One region of the Serratia surfactantfaciens genome, then DNA from elsewhere that is predicted to be linked to it. Evidence: predicted binding sites of a transcription regulator. Region 1 holds the regulator's gene; the other holds the start of a gene.
What was found. The regulator LexA, encoded in region 1, represses DNA repair genes until DNA is damaged. The targets are predictions, from matches to a motif close to TNCTGTATGTACATACAGNA.
Positions count from the first base shown of each region.

Region 1 (5,658 bases):
GAGGGTGTGCTCGCGGATCGCGTCACCGCTGTCGTTGATATAGCCCTCTTCACGCAATGTCGCCACCAGGGTGGAGAACACCGCCTTGTCGAAGAACTCCGGCGCATTGATGCCATGCAGTACCGACAGGCGCTGCGCCATGATGCGGCTCTCTTTCTCCAGCGCGCCGCGGTTGATGCTCGGGTTGGCGCTGAGGATCGACATGGTGATGGCGTAGCGCTGCAGGGTTTCGCGCACCCCGGCGGCCAGCAACTGCAGCGGGCGAATGCGCGCCGGGTTCAGCACCAGCTCGTCGCCTTTGTCGCAGATCAGCTGTTGGCGGATCAGCTCGTCGATCATCGGCCGGAGCACCTCCGGCAGCTGTTCCTTGTCGTTGTGCAGGAACAGCTCGGCCTTCAGCATCGGGTAGATCATGCCGATCTGGCGCAGCAGCTCGGCGCGCGATACCCGGCGGTGATGCATCACGATGCTGGCGATCAACGACGGCAACACCAACAAGTGGTGGATGTTGTTGCGGTAATAGGTCATCAGCACCGCCTGCTCGCGCGGCAGAATGATGATGTCGCCGATGCTGTCCTTCTCCACCTCGAACTTGTTCATGTTCAGCGCGTGATCCAGCAGCTCGTCCGGCGTTTGCGTCGGCACGGTGACGTCACGCGCGTAAGGCGCGTTGCGCATCAGCTGCAGGTAGCACTCGAGCTGTTCAATCAGCTGTTCGCGGGTCAGCGAACGCTGGCGCGAGGCCAGCAGCGCGGTGGAACACAGGTTCATGGCGTTGGCCGCGGCGGCGTTGTTGATGCGCACCATGATCTGGCCGGCCAGATCGTTGACCGTCGGCGTCAGCCAGCTTGGGCGCTGGGCTTCGATCGGATCGATCGACTCGCGCCACTGCGGCACGTGCTGGTTGAGATAAGCCGTCAGCGGCAATGGCTCGCCGAAGTTGACGTAACCCTGGCCCAGATTGCGCAGCTTGCGCAGGCCGCGCACCATCTGCGGCAGGCTCTCTTTTTCCTTGGTGGCGCCGCGCAGCTCTTTGGCGTAGGTGCCCACTTCCATCACGTGCTCGTAACCGATGTAGATCGGCACCAGCGTAATCGGACGGGCGCCGCCGCGCAGCATCGCCTGGATGGTCATCGACAGGGTGCCGGTCTTCGGCTCCAGCAGACGACCGGTGCGGGAACGGCCGCCTTCCACGAAGTATTCCACCGAGTAGCCGCGGGTGAACAGCTCGCCGAGGTATTCGCGGAACACCGTCGAGTAGAGCTTGTTGCCCTTGAAGGTGCGGCGGATGAAGAACGCGCCGAGACGGCGGAAGATCGGACCGGCCGGCCAGAAGTTGAGGTTGATGCCCGCGGCGATGTGCGGCGGCACCAGGCCCTGGTGATACAGCACGTACGACAACAGCAGGTAGTCCATGTGGCTGCGGTGGCAGGGCACGTAGACGATCTCGTGCCCGTCCTGCGCCAGCTGGCGCACGCGCTCGGCGTTGGTGACGTTGATACCCTGATACAGCCGGTTCCAGGTCCAGCTCAACACGCGATCGGACAGACGCACGGTTTCGTAAGAGAAGTCGGCGGCGATCTCTTCCATCAGCGCGATAGCGTTCTGCTGGGCTTTCTCGTGCGAGATCTTCTTGCTGCGCGCTTCGTCCTCGACCGCTTTTTCGATCGCCTTTGACGCCAGCAGCTTGTTGAACAGATCCTGACGGGCCGGCAGGCTTGGGCCTACTGCGGCCAGGCGCTGACGCGAGAAGTGCATGCGCGCCACGCGCGCCAGTTTCTGCGCGATGGTTTTATCCGTGCCGTGCTCGGTGGCCATGCGGCGCAGCGAAACGGTGTTGGAGAAACGCACGAAGCTATCGCGGCCGAGCCACAGCACGGCGAAGAATTTCTGCACGCCATTCAACAGACGCAGGTGCGGCGTGCCGTGGCCTTCGCGGCCCGGCGAGCGGCCGAACATCACCGAAACTGGCAGCATCTGGATGTCGAGATCCGGATTGCTGCGATGCAGATCCAGATAGTCGTGGAACAGTTTTACCGACTCTTCTTTCGGGGTGTAATAGCGGAACACGCGCGGGCCGTCGTGAATGAACACGTAGCTCGGCAGCACGGTGCCGTCGATCTCCAGCGAGTCGAGCGGATCGGGCAGATCCTGCGCCAGGCACTGGGTGCGCAGCGTCAGCAAATCCGCCTTGGAATTGTAAGGCAAAACATACAAAATCGGCCGTGAGGGATCCAACCCTAGCTCGGTAACCGGATCTGATGGGATGACCTTACTTCTTACCAACAATTTAAGTGGTAAATTCAATAGTTTATAATAAATTTTACGCCAACCTGACATAACAACGTGAAGCCTCTTGTTAGCAATGCGCCGCAAGCATACCAGAAACCGGGTAGCAGATCTGTGGTGTTCGAAAACCGGGAGCCGTCAGCGCGGACTGTTCTAGACTCTTTTTATTATGACCGACCTCTGAGAAAGGCACGAAAACATGGCAAACCAAGCAACCGGCCTGACCCGCATCATCAAGGCCGCCGGCTATTCCTATAAAGGGCTTTCCGCCGCCTGGCAACACGAGGCGGCGTTCCGCCAGGAGCTGGTGGCGACCGTCCTGGCTATCATACTGGCTGTGTGGCTGGATGTGGGTGCGATAGCGCGCATTTTATTGATCGGATCGGTAGCGCTGGTGATGATCGTCGAGATCCTGAACAGCGCGATCGAGGCGGTGGTGGATCGCATCGGCAGCGAACATCACGAGCTGTCCGGCCGGGCCAAGGACATGGGATCGGCGGCGGTGTCGCTGGCGATCGTGCTGGCGCTGTTCGTTTGGGGCACGGTCTTATGGCAGCATTTCGGTTGACGAAAGGCGCCTACTGACTGATTTTTATTTATTCTTCGGTTCCCAATCCGCGCTTACCTGTATATACTCACAGCAAGACTGTATAAACAAACAGGGGGCGGAATGAAAGCACTAACTACCAGACAGCAAGAGGTCTACGATCTGATTCGTGATCATATTTCGCAAACGGGCATGCCGCCAACGCGTGCCGAGATCGCGATGCGTCTGGGGTTCCGCTCGCCTAACGCCGCCGAAGAACATCTGAAGGCGCTGGCGCGCAAAGGGGTGATTGAAATCGTCTCCGGCGCGTCGCGCGGCATCCGCCTGCTGATGGAAGAAGAGGAAGGCCTGCCGCTGATCGGCCGCGTCGCCGCCGGCGAGCCGCTGCTGGCGCAGCAGCACATCGAAGGGCACTACCAGGTGGATCCTTCCCTGTTTAAACCGAGCGCCGATTTCTTGCTGCGGGTGAACGGCATGTCGATGCGCGACATCGGCATCCTGGATGGCGATCTGCTGGCGGTGCACAAAACGCAAGACGTGCGCAACGGCCAGGTCGTGGTGGCGCGCATCGAAGACGAAGTGACGGTCAAGCGCCTGAAAAAACACGGCAACGTGGTTGAGCTGCTGCCGGAGAACAACGAATTCCAACCGATCGTGGTCGATCTGCGTCAGCAGAATTTCACTATCGAAGGGCTGGCGGTTGGCGTGATCCGCAACGGCGACTGGATTTAAACGCCGCGCCATCCGTACCGCTCCCTGTATCAATCGCCCCTGTTCTGGGGCGTTTTTGTTTCTGACTTTGCCCTTCGCCACTGTTACGGGAACATCTCATCATGCGTTTGATTTCCGCCTTCACCAGCGACACCGATAAAGCCCTGTGGCGCCTGGCATTGCCGATGATTTTCTCCAATATCACCGTGCCGCTGCTCGGACTGGTGGACACTGCGGTGATTGGCCACCTCGACAGCCCCATTTATCTGGGGGGCGTGGCGATCGGTGCGGTGGCGACCAGCTTTCTGTTCATGCTGCTGCTGTTCCTGCGCATGAGCACGACCGGCCTGGCGGCACAGGCGCTGGGGGCGCAGAACCCCCAGGCGCTGGCGCGCGCGTTTATGCAACCGCTGCTGCTGGCGCTGTTGGCCGGGGTGGCGATCGTCCTGCTGCGCTACCCGCTGATCGAACTGGCGCTGCAGATCGTCGGCGGCAATGCCGACGTGCTGGAACAGGCGCGGCGTTTTCTTGAGATCCGCTGGCTGAGCGCTCCGGCGGCGCTGGCCAATCTGGTGCTGCTGGGCTGGTTGCTCGGCGTGCAGTATGTGCGTGCGCCGGTGATCCTGCTGATCGTCGGCAACCTGCTGAACATTGTGCTGGATATCTGGCTGGTGATGGGCCTGGGCTGGAACGTGCGGGGAGCGGCGGCGGCGACCGCCATCGCCGAATACGCCACGTTGCTGCTCGGCCTGTGGCTGGCGTGGCGGGTGATGCGCCTGCGCGGCATCACCTTGCCGATGCTGTGTGAGGCTTGGCGGGGCGATCTGCGCCGCCTGCTGGCGCTCAACCGCGACATCATGTTGCGCTCATTGTTGCTGCAACTGTGTTTTGCGTCGCTGACCATCTTCGGCGCTCGCTTGGGGAGCGATGTCGTGGCGGTCAACGCGGTATTGATGAATCTGCTGACGTTCACCGCTTATGCGCTCGACGGCTTCGCTTATGCGGTGGAGGCCCATTCGGGCCACGCCTACGGCGCTCGGGACGACAGCCAGCTGCGCAAGGTGTGGCACGCGGCCTGTCGGCAGGCGGGGCTGGTCGCGTTGGCCTTTGGCCTGACCTATGCCGTCATCGGCCAGCAGATCGTGGCGGCGTTGACCTCTTTGCCGGAGCTGCGTGCGTTAGCCGCCCACTATTTACCTTGGCAGGTCATCCTGCCGCTGGTCGGCGTGTGGTGCTATTTGCTGGACGGCATGTTTATCGGCGCCACGCGCGGCGCCGAGATGCGCAACAGCATGGCGGTGGCCGCGGCGGGATATGGTATTGCGCTGTTCAGCGTGCCGCTGCTCGGTAACCATGGGCTCTGGCTGGCGTTGGCGGTGTTTTTGGCGCTGCGCGGCTTGGCGTTGGGCTGGATCTGGCACCGTCACCAGCTGCGTGGCAGTTGGTTTACTGCACGCTAGTCCAGAAACTTTGTTGGGTAATAAATTAGATTTTTTTATGCTTTCATTCATGTTTACTTACATGTTTTCGGTCCGGGCCTGTTCACGTTAGCTTCTTGTTTGTTGGCATTTTTTGTTTTTATTTTATTTATTAATGGTTTTTTATACTGGTTTTTTTATTTTAATTTATTTTTTTGACTAGAATTAGTCTTGTGGCTGGCGAATGAATGGGCGTGATTACCCTTAAGGTGAGGGCGTAATCAGCCAGAAATATTTCTGGTTAACCCCGGCCGGTTACAGGGATCGCTGATTCACCACAGGTTAACGGAGAGACTATGAATAAAGATCAAGCCGACGGTAACTGGAAGCAGCTTAAAGGCAAAGTGAAGGAAAAATGGGGCAAGCTGACCGATGACGATCTGACGGTCATCGAAGGGAAACGCGAACAGCTGGTCGGTAAAATTCAGGAACGCTACGGTTATCAGAAAGAGGCGGCCGAGAAAGAGGTGAAAGCCTGGGAAGATCACACCAAACACCGCTGGTAATTTGCAGGGCCGCCATTGAAGGCGGCACGCACAGCGCAGGCCGGCGTCGCCCCATCCTCTGGCGTCCCGGCCGCAGGTACAAGGAAGTACCTGACTTCGTATTGCTTACTTCTTCTTGATGGCGATG
Region 1 covers NZ_CP016948.1:3,989,853-3,995,510, reverse strand. The annotation lists gene plsB (glycerol-3-phosphate 1-O-acyltransferase PlsB) at 1-2,340, opposite strand, end outside; gene ATE40_RS18700 (diacylglycerol kinase) at 2,489-2,857, shown strand; gene lexA (transcriptional repressor LexA) at 2,960-3,568, shown strand; gene dinF (MATE family efflux transporter DinF) at 3,670-5,007, shown strand; gene ATE40_RS18685 (CsbD family protein) at 5,322-5,531, shown strand; gene zur (zinc uptake transcriptional repressor Zur) at 5,637-5,658, opposite strand, start outside.

Region 2 (5,658 bases), 2.2 Mb from region 1:
TGCCGTTCCCCATCTGCTCGCCTTCGGCGCTGAGGAAGGTTTCCAGCGCTTCCGCCGCGCCGACCGCCTGCGCCTTGGCATGGTAAAAGGCGCCGAGATCGCGCAGCGGCTGGAAGAACTCCGGCGCCAGAATCAGCACCAGAAAACCGGAAAATAGCGTTACGCCGAGGCCGTAGCTGCCGAAGTTGAGTTCGCCGAGGTAGGAAAAACCGAAATACACCGCCACTACGGCGATGGAAATCGAGGCGAAGAACTCCAGCACGCCGGAAGAGAGGAAGGCCATGCGCAGCACTTCCATGGTGCGGCTGCGGAAGTCTTCGGAGGATTTGGCGATCTGCGCGGTTTCGGCCTGTGCGCGATCGAACAGCCGCAGGGTGTCCAGGCCGCGCAGGCGGTCGAGGAAGTTGCCGCTCAATCGCGCCAGCGCCACGAAGTTGCGGCGGTTGGCGTCGGCGGCCCCCATGCCGACCAGCGCCATGAACAGCGGAATGAGCGGCGCGGTCGCCAGCAGAATGATGCCTGCGGCCCAGTTGATCGGGAAGACGGCGATCAGGATAAGCAATGGGATGAACACCGCCAGATACATTTGCGGCAGATAGCGCGAGTAATAGTCCTGCATATCCTCGATCTGCTCGACGATGATGCTGGCCCAGCTGCCTGCCGGTTTGCCCTGGATCCACGCGGGGCCGAGCTGCTGGAGTTTATCCAGCACCTGCTGACGCATGCGCTGACGGATCACCTGACCACACAGGAAACCGACCCGCTCCCGCAGCCAGCTCAACAGCGCCCGCAGCGCAAACGCGACGATCAGCCAGATAAACGAAGGGATCAGCTGTTCGCGCGGGGTGTGCTCGATGATCAGGGCGTGCAGCAGGCTGGCCAGCAGCCAGGCCTGCGCCACGATCAGCAGGCCGCTGAATAGCCCCAACAGCATGGAAAGGCGCAGCCAACGCTGCGCTAACGAACTCTGGGTTTTAAGCCAACGGGTTAACTGTTGCTGTCTGGTTTTTTTCATCAGATATGCGTCTGCGTCGCCGGCGCCCGTTTGTTACGGGCTGGGTTAACGTACTGTTAAATAATAGTGTTTGGCGCAATCGGCGACAAACAAGCGAGGGCTCATGTTACCTCGTCACCCGGCAGACTGAAAAGAATAAAGCGGGCGAAAGTGGCTATAACAGATGGGAGAGGGCGATTGCAGAACGCAGAAACAAAAAAAGCGGCTCGAGAGCCGCTTTTTGCTGATGACGAGAACGTCTTAGCAGACTTCGGCGCCGGCGATGCCGTCCAGGTAACGCTCTGCATCCAGCGCCGCCATGCAGCCGGTGCCGGCTGAGGTGATCGCCTGGCGATAAATGTGATCCATCACGTCGCCTGCAGCGAAGACGCCGGGGATAGTGGTTTGGGTCGCATTGCCGTGAATGCCGGACTGCACCTTGATGTAACCGTTTTCCAGCTCCAGCTGGCCACCGAAGATGCCGGTGTTCGGGCTGTGGCCGATGGCGATGAACACGCCGGCCAGCTCCAGTTCACGGGTTTCGTTTTCCGCTTTGGTGCTGCGGATGCGCACGCCGGTCACGCCCATTTCATCGCCCAGCACTTCGTCCAGCGTGTGGTCGGTGTGCAGCACGATGTTGCCGCTTTTCACTTTTTCCATCAGCCGGTCGATCAGGATTTTCTCCGAGCGGAAGCTGTCGCGGCGGTGGATCAGATGAACCTCGGCGGCGATGTTGGACAGGTACAACGCTTCTTCAACGGCGGTGTTGCCGCCGCCGACCACCGCGACTTTCTGGTTGCGGTAGAAGAAACCGTCGCAGGTCGCACAGGCGGAAACGCCTTTGCCCTTGAACGCGTCTTCGGAAGGCAGACCAAGATAGCGGGCGGAAGCGCCGGTCGCGATGATCAGCGCGTCGCAGCTGTATTCGCCGCTGTCGCCGAACAGGCGGAACGGACGCTGCTGCAGATCGACGCTGTTGATGTGGTCGAAGACGATTTCCGTCTGGAACTTCTCCGCGTGCTCGCGCATGCGTTCCATCAACGCCGGACCGGTCAGGCCTTCGGCATCGCCCGGCCAGTTTTCCACTTCGGTGGTGGTGGTCAGCTGGCCGCCTTGTTCCAGACCGGTAATCAGCACCGGGTTCAGGTTGGCGCGCGCCGCGTAGACGGCGGCGGTGTAACCGGCCGGGCCGGAGCCCAGAATCAGTAATTTGCTATGTTTAGCCGTGCCCATGAATAACCTCTTTATTCCACAATGGCGGACAATGAAGCCGATTGTAGGGAAAATGACGCAGTAAAAAAAGCGCCGGGCGACGTTGTTAACGATTTGTATGATAGTTGTCGCCTATTAATGCGTCCATTGTCGGTAAATCGTACGCCGAACGCAGAAATTTAACTTATCAAAGCCGCCGTCCGCCAGCGAATCACCCACCGCGCAAAAACGGCGCATTCTGCGAGTTCAGCCGCTTCCGCCCGGGGTTTATCTGCCAGCGATTCATAACCAAAAATGGGATGCAGACTTTTCATGACGGTACGTTGTTCTGATTTTGCTTCTTTTACTTTGACAATCCGCTGCGCATTTGCGAAAACATCATAGGAAGAAGAAATTATCCCCGTAACACCAGCAAATCGTACGTATTTACGCCGCAAGGCGACAATACGCACCAGGTGTGCGGAGCAGGGCGCGCAAGCGTTTGCTGATTTTTTCTCGACCGAAACGTCGTTACCGGCGCTGCGCGGGGTTGGACAGACAGGCTGCGCGGCGTGGAATGATGGTAGTGAAGAAGCATATGACAGGCATCGGGTCTTCGCTTGGAACGAACCCTTACACATTGACGTTGGCTAGGGTGTGGCAAGTGCACGGAAGAAAATAAGAGAGACAATAATAATGGCAGACAACAAGAAACGCCCGGGTAAAGATCTTGACCGTATCGACCGCAACATCCTGAATGAGCTGCAGAAGGATGGGCGTATTTCGAACGTCGAGCTTTCGAAGCGCGTGGGGTTATCCCCGACACCATGTTTAGAACGCGTGCGCCGTCTCGAGCGCCAGGGTTTCATTCATGGCTATACCGCATTGCTCAACCCGCATTATCTGGATGCGTCCCTGCTGGTTTTCGTGGAGATCACGCTGAACCGCGGCGCGCCGGATGTGTTTGAGCAATTCAACTCGGCAGTGCAGAAGCTTGAAGAGATTCAGGAGTGTCATCTGGTTTCCGGCGATTTCGACTACCTGTTGAAAACCCGCGTACCGGACATGTCGGCTTACCGCAAACTGCTGGGCGAAACCTTGCTGCGTTTGCCGGGGGTTAACGACACCCGTACCTACGTAGTGATGGAAGAAGTGAAACAGAGTAACCGTCTGGTTATCAAAACACGGTAAGGTGCAGGTGCAAAACCTGATTAAATTGGTTACACTCCTGTTTATTCATACAGTTTCGGCGCCGGGGAAGCTTCTCGGCGCTGTTGCTATGTCAGCTAACAGGAACCTGGAGAGCCTTTCTTGAGCCAGGAATATACAGAAGATAAAGAAGTTACCCTGAAAAGACTCAGCAGTGGCCGGCGTTTGCTGGAAGCTGTGTTGATCGTGGTAGCGATTTTTGCCGTTTACCTCATGGCTGCGTTGGTCAGCTTCAATCCGTCTGACCCAAGCTGGTCGCAGACCGCGTGGCATGAGCCGATTCACAACCTGGGCGGCGGTGTTGGGGCCTGGTTGGCCGACACGCTGTTCTTCACCTTCGGGGTGCTCGCCTACGCGATACCGCCGATCATGCTGGTTCTGTGCTGGGCGGCCTACCGCCAACGCGGCAACCGAGACTACGTCGACTATTTCGCGCTCTCACTGCGCCTTATCGGCACTCTGGCGCTGGTGCTCACCTCCTGTGGGCTGGCGGCGCTGAACGTTGACGATCTTTATTACTTCGCTTCCGGCGGCGTGATCGGCAGCCTGCTGAGCAACGCCATGTTGCCGTGGTTCAACGGCATCGGCGCCACGCTGGCGCTGCTGTGCGTGTGGGCGGCAGGCCTGACGTTGTTTACCGGCTGGTCCTGGCTGGTGATCGCCGAGAAGATCGGCGGTGCGGTGCTGGGCGTCGCGACGGTGATGACCAATCGCTCACGCCGCGAAGAACGCTATTTCGAGGATGACGAGCGTTACGTTGACGACGAGCCTGAGCAGGCAGGGAAGGGCGCCGCCGCAGCGGTTGCCGCGACCGCCGCCGGAGCCGCGGCCGCCGATGACGACGTGCTGTTCTCCGCGCCTTCGGTCACCGAAAGCGCCAAAGCGGCAGCGGAAGACGCTGCCGATCCGTTGCTCAGCGGCCTGCGTGCCGACGATGACGAAGTCGACGCTGAAGCGGCGCCAATCGCGCCGGCGGCTCCGCCTGCACCGGCGGTAACGGCGGCGGTCCACGAGCCCGTTGCTGCACCGGTTGGCGTTCAGGCGCCGTCGGTGACGGTGACGGTGGCACCGGCCGCCCCGGCCTCGGTCAACCAGCACCCGGTAAGCGCCCCGCCACAAGACGCTACGCCGCCGCTATATTCCTTCGAGATCCCGGAAGAAACGCCGGCGCCGAAGGCGACGCGTCCGGTCGATCCTTATCAGGATGACGATGAGCCGCGCCTTGGCAACTGGCAAGAGCCGGCTGCGCCGCAACCGCAGGCGCATTCTCCCTTTGATTTTAGCGCTGCGCAGCGCGACAGCGTCGACCTCGGCGGTTCGGGCGGTTTCAGCGCCACCGGCGCCAGGCCGCAGCTGGACACGGCGGCGGCCACTGCCGCGGCGGGTGCAGCAGCAGCCACCTTCATGCCTGCTTTCACGGCGACCAGCGACGGCAATCCGCAGGTTAAACAGGGTATCGGCCCTGAGTTGCCGCGGCCGAATCCGGTGCGTATCCCGACCCGTCGTGAGCTGGCTTCTTACGGCATCAAGCTGCCTTCGCAGCGTGCGGCCGAACAGGAGCTGCGCCAGGCCGAGGCGGAGCCTCAACAGCCGGCGGCGGTGAACCCGCAGGAAGAAGAGGCGCTGCAAGAAGCCGCGCTGCGTCAGGCGTTTGCCGAACAGCAAAGCCAGCGCTACGGCGAAAGCTACGCTCCGGAGCAAGATGACGAGAGTGCATTGCAGGAAGCCGAGCTGAGCAAGGCGTTTGCCGAACAGCAGAGCCAACGTTACGGCGAAGAGTATCAACAGGACGACGAAGAGGCGCGGCAAGAAGCGGTGCTGCGTCAGGCGTTCGCCGAGCAGCAGCAGGCGCGCTACGGCCAGCAGGAGTCTGCCCCGCAGGCACCGGCCGCCAGTGCGGTCGATACCCGCAATGCTTTCAGCTTCTCGCCGATGGCGGATTTGGTGGACGATGGCCCTAGCGAGCCGATGTTCACGCTGTCGCCGCAGCTTGAAGAGCGCATTGAACTGCAGAGCGAGCAAGAGGACGATGTGCCGTTCGGCCAGTTTGAGCCTGCGGAGCCGGCTGCCCAGCCTCAGCAACCGTACCAGCAGCAGTACCAACAGCCGCAGCAGCAGCCGTATCAACCGTCGCCGCAGCAGGCACCGCAACAGTCTCAGCAACCGCAGGCCGAGCAGCATCCGGCGATGGACAGCTTGATTCACCCGTTCCTGATGCGCAACGATCAGCCGCTGCAGAAGCCGACCACGCCGCTGCCGACGCT
Region 2 covers NZ_CP016948.1:1,088,913-1,094,570, forward strand. The annotation lists gene cydD (heme ABC transporter permease/ATP-binding protein CydD) at 1-1,015, opposite strand, end outside; gene trxB (thioredoxin-disulfide reductase) at 1,256-2,227, opposite strand; gene ATE40_RS24555 (hypothetical protein) at 2,386-2,658, opposite strand; gene lrp (leucine-responsive transcriptional regulator Lrp) at 2,882-3,376, shown strand; gene ATE40_RS05180 (DNA translocase FtsK 4TM domain-containing protein) at 3,497-5,658, shown strand, end outside.
Region 2: a site for LexA is predicted at 3,412-3,431, ahead of ATE40_RS05180 (DNA translocase FtsK 4TM domain-containing protein). Genes of this name have one in related genera too.